Regions from separate parts of the Sphingopyxis sp. Q841 genome, predicted to be linked through region 1. Evidence: predicted binding sites of a transcription regulator. Region 1 holds the regulator's gene; the other holds the start of a gene.
The links. The regulator LexA, encoded in region 1, represses DNA repair genes until DNA is damaged. The targets are predictions, from matches to a motif close to GTTCCNCNCTTGTTCT.
Positions count from the first base shown of each region.

Region 2: recA (recombinase RecA) is a predicted target of LexA. The motif match lies at 2,195-2,210, and genes of this name have one in related genera.

Region 1 is NZ_JBQSUM010000002.1:359,420-364,115, reverse strand. Features, by position in the region: gene gltX (glutamate--tRNA ligase) at 1-809, opposite strand, end outside; gene ACT17R_RS12155 (hypothetical protein) at 879-1,454, shown strand; gene lexA (transcriptional repressor LexA) at 1,575-2,258, opposite strand; gene ACT17R_RS12145 (molybdopterin molybdotransferase MoeA) at 2,324-3,514, opposite strand; gene moaC (cyclic pyranopterin monophosphate synthase MoaC) at 3,511-3,984, opposite strand; gene ACT17R_RS12135 (sensor histidine kinase) at 4,000-4,696, opposite strand, start outside.
Region 2 is NZ_JBQSUM010000001.1:368,612-373,307, reverse strand. Features, by position in the region: gene ACT17R_RS01915 (hybrid sensor histidine kinase/response regulator) at 1-1,817, shown strand, start outside; gene ACT17R_RS01910 (response regulator) at 1,810-2,163, shown strand; gene recA (recombinase RecA) at 2,286-3,362, shown strand; gene ACT17R_RS01900 (agmatinase family protein) at 3,569-4,384, shown strand; gene ACT17R_RS01895 (glutathione S-transferase family protein) at 4,397-4,696, shown strand, end outside.

The DNA of each region.
Region 1 (4,696 bases):
TCGTCGCGATAAGCATCGACGCCGAGCGCGCCGTGGCGTTTCGACAGCTTTGCGCCATCGGCGCCGTGGATCAGCGGGACGTGCGCATAAACCGGCTCGCGCCACGCCATTGCACGGATCAGCGCGAGTTGGCGGAAGGCGTTGTTCAGGTGATCGTCGCCGCGGATGACATGGGTGATCCCCATGTCGTTATCGTCGACGACGACGCTGAGCATATAGGTCGGGGTGCCGTCGCTGCGGAGCAGGATGAAATCGTCGAGCTCGGCATTCTGGACCGTCACCTCGCCCTGCACGCGGTCGTGGATCGTCACCGCACCGTCCTGCGGCGCGCGCAGGCGGAGGACGTGCGGCGCGGCGGGATCGCCGTCGTCCCGGTCGCGCCACGGGCTGCGGACGCGGAAGGGGATGCGCTTTTCCTGCGCTTCGGCGCGCATCGCGGCGAGTTCATCCTGCGTCAGATAGCAGCGATAGGCCGCGCCTTTGGTGAGCAGCTCGTGTGCAACCTCGGCATGGCGTGCCGCGCGCGCGAACTGATAGACGGTCTCGCCGTCCCAATCGAGGTCGAGCCACTGCATCCCGTCGAGAATCGCGTCGATCGCGGCGTCGGTCGAGCGTGCGCGGTCGGTATCCTCGATCCGCAGCAGGAACTTGCCCCCGTGATGGCGTGCGAAAAGCCAGTTGAACAGCGCGGTCCGCGCGCCGCCGATGTGCAGATATCCCGTGGGGGAGGGGGCGAAGCGGGTGACGACGGCGGCGCCCGTCGCTTCGGGGGTCGCTTTTGCCAATTCGGTTTTGTTTTCGGTTGCCACTCTGGCCTCTTTCACTCAGGCTGCCGGCCGCGAACAGGGACCGCGGCGGATTTCGGGGCTGCCCCTAGCATGGCGACAAGCACGCTTCAAACGCCCATTGCCGCGCAAACGCTTTCATGGTTCGGCGCCTTGCCGGCGGCGCTCGAGAGGCGCCTGGAGACCGAGTGCGAGCGGCTGCCGCTCTGGCTTCCCGTGGCCTTCGGCGCGGGGATCGCGCTGTGGGTCGCTTTGCCGACCGCGGCGCAATGGATCGGGCTTCTTTGTGCCATGGCGGGGATGGCGGTGCTGCTCGCACAGCCGCGCCCCGACCTGCTCGTGACCGGCGACGGGCGGCATATCGCGGCCGCCGTGCCGGGCGGCGGCTATGCCATGCTGCGCGATCGTGCCGGCGATTTCGTACGCGACGCGATGGCCGAAGCGGCGGGGATCGACACGCCGCTCGTTGCGCTCGGCGATCTCGACCATGTCGATTGCAATCGCGATTTCTGCCGCTGGACACAGGGCAGAGGCGATGCGCCGCGCGTCATCCTCGCCGCGCACGGCGCGACCGGATCGCGGGTGAGGAGATGGCGGCCGCCTGCGCCGCCGCCGATGTGGTCATCAGCGAACGCTGGCTACCGCGCGAATGCGTCGCGCGCTGGCTGACGATCGACCGCGATACGCTGGAACAAAGCGGCGGCCTTGTGCTCTATCTGGGCACAAAGCCGCGGCTCGTTTCGGCGCTGCGCGCGGGCGATACGCATCCATGGCGTCGCCCGCACGAGCTTAGTGGTAACGACGAAGCAGTCCCGACAGCCGACCTTGCACCATAACGCGATCGGCTTCGTAACGCTGCGGTTCATAGGCGCTGTTGGCGGGATCGAGGCGCACCATCCGGCCTTCGCGGTGGAAATATTTGAGCGTTGCGTCCTGTCCGTCGACGAGCGCGACGACGATATCGCCCTCGCGCGCGGTACTCGCCTTCTGGATCAGCGCATAATCGCCGTCGAAAATCCCCGCCTCGACCATCGAGTCGCCCGATACTTCGAGCGCATAATGTTCGCCCGCGCCGAGCAACGCGGCGGGAACGGCGAGCCGGTTATAATCCTCAAACGCCTCGATCGGGACGCCGGCGGCAATCTTGCCGTGCAGCGGCACTTCGATAATGTCGTTCGCGGCGATGGGCTTCAGCGCCGGTGCGGGCTTGCGCAGCGGCACCACATTGTCACTGTCGCTCCGCGTTTTGGGCTTGGCCGCATCGGGCAGCTTCAACACTTCGAGCGCACGCGCACGATTGGGCAGGCGGCGCAGGAAGCCGCGTTCCTCGAGCGCGCTGATCAGCCGGTGGATGCCCGATTTCGACTTGAGGCCCAGCGCCTCCTTCATTTCCTCGAACGACGGCGAGATGCCGCTGGCGTCGAGCCGTTCCTGGATGAAGTGGAGCAGTTCATGCTGCTTCGCGGTCAACATCGGTCGTTCTCCATTATGGCGTTGCCGGACATAAGGGGAACGATAGTGGAACAGACCGGAACTTGTCAAGCGATCGCGATATAGTTTGCAAGCTCCCCCGCCGCGCGGGGTGCTGCGCCGATATCGCGGACGATCAGCGCGTTGGCAGAGATCAGCGGTTGCGTCTGGCCGCTGTCCTGTCCGTCGCAGGGGGTGAGCAGTCCCTTGTCGAGGCGCGCGCGCAGATAATCGCGCCTTGCCCCGCCGGGCCCGAGTGGAACCGCGAGGGGGGCCTGGCTGACCTCCGGCAACGGCGCGGCCGCCCCGGCAAGGTAGCGGACGAGCGGTAGCAGAAAGAGCGTCGTGGTCACGAACGCCGAGGACGGATTGCCCGGCAGGCCGAGCAGGATCGCGTCGCCGATCCGGCCGGCGATCAGCGGCTTGCCGGGGCGCATCGCGATCTTCCAGAAATCGAGCAGCCCGCCCGCATCGTCGAGCGCGCCGCGGACATGGTCGTGATCGCCCACCGACGCGCCGCCAACGGTAACGATGACATCGTGCCGCCGCGCCATATCGCCCAATATATTGGCGAGAACGCCGCGATCGTCGCGCGCGCGCAGTGGCGGCGTGACGTCCGCGGGTTCGGCGGCGAGCATCGCGGCGAGCATGGTGCCGTTGCTGTCGGGTATCTGGCCGGGCGCGAGCGCACGCCCGGGCGCGACCAGTTCGTCGCCTGTCGTCAGGATCGCGACGCGCGGGCGTCCCCCGACGATCAGGTCGCCCGCACCGCCCATGATGGCGGCGGCGAGCGCGCCGGGAGAGAGGAGACATCCCGCCGTGAGCAAATGCGCTCCCGCTGCAAAATCGCTTGCCCGGGCGCGGACATGGCGTCCACGCGACGCGGGGCCATCGCCGGTGAGCGTCAGGCGCGCGCCATCGGCGATGACATCCTCTTGCACCACCACGGTATCGGCATTGGCCGGCAGCATCGCGCCGGTGAAGATGCGGATCGCTTCGCCGGGGCCGAGCGCGTGGGCGGGCGCGGTGCCGGCGGCGACTTCGCCGGCGATCGTCCACGGACCGGGCAGATCGGCAAAGCGGATCGCATAGCCGTCCATCGCCGACAGCGCCGCGGCGGGCTGGTCGCGCCCAGCGACGACGTCCTGTGCAAGATAGCGCCCGGCGCATTGCGCCACGCCGATATTGTCGGCGCCGAGCGGCGGCTTCAGCGCCAGCAGCCGCGCCTGGGCCTCTTCGACCGCGAGCAGCGCGCTCATGCGGCGCGCCAGTCGCCCGACCGGCCGCCGCTCTTTTCGAGCAGGCGGATATCGCCGATTACCATGGCCCGGTCGAGCGCCTTCGCCATGTCGTAGAGCGTCAGCAATGCGACGGACGCGGCAGTTAGCGCCTCCATCTCGACCCCCGTCGGCCCGGTCGTCGCGGCGGTCGCACGGACCGAAATGCCATCGGCCTCCCAGTCGAAGTCCACGGCGACGCTGGTCAGTGCCAGCGGGTGGCAGAGCGGGATCAGCTCGGCGGTTCGCTTGGCCGCCATGATGCCGGCGATGCGCGCGGTCGACAGCACATCGCCCTTGGGCGCGTCGCCAGCGCGGATCGCGGCGAGCGCTTCGGGCGTCATCGTGATGCGGCCGCCGGCGACGGCACGCCGACCGGTCGCGGCCTTCGCGCCGACATCGACCATATGCGCCGCGCCGCTTTCGTCGAGATGTGTTGGTCGGTTCGTCATCGATGCGGTCCTTTGTCAGTGCGCTTCGGACAGCGGGAAGGACACGGACACGCGTGTGCCCTTACCAACTTCGCTTTGAATATCGAGCTGGCCGTTATGCCGTTCGCTGATGTGCTTGACGATCGCCAGCCCCAGCCCGGTGCCGCCGACCGAGCGGCTGCGCGCTTCGTCTACGCGGTAGAAGCGTTCGGTGAGGCGCGGGAGGTGATCGGGCGCGATCCCTTCGCCTTCGTCCTGGACCGACAGACGGACGCGGCGGCCTTCGCGCGTCAGTTCGACCGTCACCGGGGTGCCGGGGCGGCCGTATTTCATCGCGTTGGAGACGATATTGTGGACGAGCTGGCCGAGCTGCGCCGCGTCGCCCAGCACCGGCTGTGCAGCGTCGCCGAGGCGATCGACAATGTCCTGCGGCCGCGCCTCCGCACTGTCCTTCATCTGGGCGAGCGTATGGCGGACGATGGCGGCGAGATCGACCGGGGTGGTCGGGCGGCGGAAGCGATCGGCTTCGACCCGCGAGATCGACAGCAGGTCGATGACGAGCTGCTGCATCCGCCGCGCCTCGCGCTCGATGATCGCGAGGAAACGGTTGCGCGTCGGGGCATCGGCCTCGTCGTTCATGTCCTGCAATGTCTCGACATAGCCGAGGATCGCGGCAAGCGGCGTGCGCAGTTCGTGACTGGCGTTGGCGACGAAATCGGACCGCATGCGGTCG
Region 2 (4,696 bases), on a different contig from region 1:
CGTTGGCGCAGGCGGGGGTGATGGCGGCGCTGGTCAGTGCCGAGGGCCGGTTGCGCGTTGCCAATCAGGCATTTCTTTTGCGCGCGCTCGGCGAAGAGGATGCGCTGCATTATGCGGGGCGCGATGTCGCCGGTATGTTGCGGCTCGATGATGCCGGCGCGCTCTATTTTGCGCGTGAGGGCGATCGGGCAACGCCGGTGCGGATGCTGCAAATCCCGCTGACGCCGGCCGATACGCACGGGCCGATGCTGCTCGCCATGCTCGACGAGGAGATCGGACCCGCCGATCGCGGCACCGCGCAAAGCTATATCGAAACGCTGCTGTCACTGCTGCCCTTCGGGCTTGCGCTCGTCGATCGCGACGGGCGCTTTCTGTACATGAACCGCGCTTTCATGCGCGCCGCGGGCGTCGCCGATGGCAAGAGGCCGCGCTACCCCGGCGATCTTGTGGTCGGCGAGGACAAGGGACCACTCGCCGACATGATCCGCCGTCACAGCAGCGGGCAGCAGGTCGGCGGCGATCTCTCGATCCGGCTGGCCGGACAAGGCGACGAACCGGTGTCGATGCGCGTCGTCGGCGTGCGCGGGCTGGGCGAGGCGGCGGTTCTGCTTAGCCTCAAGGATTCGAGCGAAGAGTCGCGCCTCAAGCGGCAGGTGGCGCAGGCATCGAAGATGCAGGCGGTCGGCCAGCTTGCGGGCGGCGTCGCGCATGATTTCAACAATATCCTGACCGCGGTGCTCGGAAGCTGCGATCTGATGCTGATGCGGCACACGCCGGGCGACAGCGACTATGACGATATTCAGCAAATCCGTAGCAACGCCAACCGCGCGGCGAGCCTGACGCGGCAGTTGCTCGCCTTTTCGCGCCAGCAGACGTTGCGGCCGCAGATATTGCAGCTTCCCGACGTGATTTCGGAAGTGTCGCATCTGCTCAAGCGGCTGATCGGCGATACGGTGCAATTGTCGGTGCATCATGGCCGCGGGCTGGGTGCGGTGCGCGCCGACCCCGGGCAGCTAGAGCAGGTCATCATCAACCTTGCGGTCAATGCGCGCGACGCGATGCCCGGCGGCGGGACGTTGACGATCGAAACCTATCCCGTTTCCGCCGCTGAAGTTCGCCAGATGGGCAATGAATTCATGCCGCCCGCCGATTACAGCGCGCTGAAGGTCGGCGATACGGGGACCGGCATTCCGGCCGAAGTGCTGCCTAAAATTTTCGAACCCTTTTTCACGACCAAAGATGTCGGCAAGGGGACAGGGCTGGGACTGTCGACGGTCTATGGCATCATCAAACAATCGGCGGGCTTTATCTTTGCCGACAGCAAACCGGGCGCGGGGACCAGCTTCACCATTTACCTGCCGGTCCACCGAGCCGAAAGCGGCGTGCCGGCAACGCCGCCGCCGGCTGCGAAGGCGAAGAAAAGCCAGTGGGGCACCGGTACCATCCTTCTCGTCGAGGACGAGGATATGGTGCGGGCCGTCGCCGAACGGGCGCTGACCCGCGCGGGTTATACGGTCGTTACCGCTTCGCAGGGCGAAGAGGGGCTTGAACGCTTCGCCGCGATGGACAAGATTGACCTGGTGATCAGCGACGTTGTGATGCCGACGATGGACGGGCCGACGATGGTCCGCGCGATGCGCGCCAAGCGGGCGAACCTGCCGGTGCTGTTCATGTCGGGCTATGCCGAGGAGCAGTTGCGCCAGTCGATCAACATCGATGATGTCGCCTTCCTGCCCAAGCCCTTCTCGGTTGCGCAGCTTGCAGAAGCAGTATCGATGGCGCTCGACGATGCGGCGCATAGGGTGGGTCATGGCTGAAGACAGGTTGATCCTGCTTGTCGAAGACGATGTCCTGATCGGCATGATGCTCGTCGATATGTTCGACGCGCTCGGCTATCCCGAACCGGCGCAGGCGACGACCAACGAGGAAGCGCTCGCGGTAGTCGCGTCGCAGCCGGTGGCGGGCGCACTCGTCGATATCAACCTGGGCGACGAAAAGGGATGGCCGGTCGCCGATGCGCTGGCGGAGCGGGGGATTCCCTTTGCCTTCACGTCAGGCGGCGGCGACGTGATTCCCGCGCCGCATGCGAACCGCAAGCTGGTGACGAAGCCGTTCCGTATCGCCGAAATCGAGGCCGTTCTGGATGGTTTTTTCGGGGAATAGCGCGCGCCTCGCCGATAGCGCAAAAATATTTGTTCTCCACTTGTTCCTATAGAACAAATAGCGTACACAGCTCTGGCGTTGCGGTGGTTCTGCCTTCGCTCTAGAGCTGGAAAGGAACGGTCATGGCCGGACAATTATCACTCGTCGAATCGGGGAAATCAGTGAACAGCACAGACAGGCAGAAGGCGCTCGACGCCGCACTCGCGCAGATCGATCGCGCGTTCGGCAAGGGCTCGGTGATGAAGCTCGGATCGAAGGAAGCGATGCAGGTCGAGGCGGTCTCGACCGGATCGCTCGGGCTCGACATCGCGCTCGGCGTCGGCGGTCTGCCGCGTGGCCGCGTTATCGAAATCTACGGTCCCGAAAGCTCGGGCAAGACCACCCTCGCGCTGCATTGCATCGCCGAAGCGCAGAAGACCGGCGGAACCGCGGCTTTCGTCGATGCCGAACATGCGCTCGATCCCGTCTATGCGAAGAAGCTGGGCGTAAACATTGACGAGCTGATCGTATCGCAGCCCGATACGGGCGAACAGGCGCTTGAAATCGTCGATACGCTGGTGCGCTCGAATGCGATCGACGTGCTCGTCGTCGACTCGGTCGCCGCGCTCGTCCCGCGCGCCGAAATCGAAGGCGAGATGGGCGACAGCCATGTCGGCCTTCAGGCGCGCCTGATGTCGCAGAGCTTGCGCAAACTCACCGGCTCGATCAGCCGTTCGCGCTGCATGGTGATCTTCATCAACCAGCTGCGCATGAAGATCGGCGTGATGTACGGCAATCCCGAGACGACGACGGGCGGCAATGCGCTCAAATTCTACGCCTCGGTCCGCCTCGATATCCGCCGCACCGGCCAGATCAAGGACCGCGACGAAATCGTCGGCAACACCACGCGTGTCAAAGTCGTCAAGAACAAGGTCGCGCCCCCGTTCAAGCAGGTCGAATTCGACATCATGTACGGGCAGGGCATTTCGAAGATCGGCGAAATTCTCGACCTCGGGGTCAAGGCCGGTCTCGTCGAAAAATCGGGCGCCTGGTTCAGCTATGATTCGATCCGCATCGGTCAGGGCCGCGAAAATGCGAAGAATTTCCTGACCGAAAATCCCGAACTGATGGAACGGCTCGAAAAGGCGATCCGCAGCCGCACCGATGCGGTGGCCGAAGAGATGATGACCGGACCCGACGCGGACGACGACGATATCTAATCCGGATCCGGCGAGCCGTCGCAATACGGCTCGCCGGCGAACGGCGGCGGGTCCGTGCCTCTCCGGCACGCCTCCTTGGATCTGCCCGACCCCTCTCTTGGCAGGTCGGCCCGGCCGCCGTTGACCATGCCGCCGCTGACCATGCTGGCGGGGGCGTGTACCGCATCCCGGCTTGCGTGTTCAGGGGCAAGGACTACACAGGCTCGATGCCCGCGATCCGCCTTTTCGGTTTGCCGACCGACGTCAACAGTAGTTTCGAACGCGGCGCGGCGGGCGGGTCTGCGGCGATCCGTGCGGCGCTGCGCAGCGATCGCGGCAATATGGCAAGCGAGCTAGGTCCCGAAATCGGCACGGATATCGCCTTCACTGACGATGGCGACCTGCCGCTGACCGAGCATGTCGCACACGACGATGCCGCGATCCGGCGCCATGTCGCGATGCTGCACGAGGATGGCGAAATTCCGCTCGCGCTCGGCGGCGATCATGCGGTGACATTTCCGCTCGTCGAAGCCGCCGCCGCTTGTTTCGGTCCGCTCAACATCCTGCACATCGACGCGCATCCCGACTTGTACGACGACTTCGGCGGCAATCCGCGCAGCCATGCGTCGCCCTTTGCCCGGATATGCGAAGCGGGCCTTGCCGCGCGGTTGGTCCAGGTCGGTATCCGCACGTTGAATCGCCATTGCGCCACACAAGCCGATCGCTTCGGCGTCGAGATCGTCCCGATGGCGGGCTTGGTTCCCGAAGCGGTGCCGGTGCTGAGCGGCCCGCTCTATATCTCGATCGACCTCGACGGGCTCGATCCGTCGGCGGCGCCCGGCGTCGCGCATCCCGAGCCCGGCGGGCTGACAGTGCGCGAACTGCTCGCGGTGCTGCACCGGCAGTGCGCGCCGATCGTCGGCGCGGACATCGTCGAACATCATCCGGGCCGCGACATCGGCGGCGTGACCGCTATTGTCGGCGCCAAGCTGGTGCGCGAGCTGGCGGCGTTAATCGATCGCAACGGATATTGGCGCGGATAAGAGGAGAATGCGATGAGCCTGATCGTCCACCATCTGAACAACAGCCGGTCGCAGCGCATATTGTGGCTGCTCGAGGAAATCGGCGCTCCATTCGAAATTCGCCACTATCAGCGCGACGCCGTTACCAACCTCGCGCCGCCCGAGCTGAAAGCCGTCCATCCGCTCGGCAAATCGCCGCTGCTCGAGGACGACGGGCGGGTGATCCAGGAATCGGGCGCGATCGTCGAATATTTGTGCGAGCGCCATGGCGGTGACGCCTTGATCCCGCCGCGCGGCACCGACAATCATGTCCGGCACCTTGAGCTGCTGCAC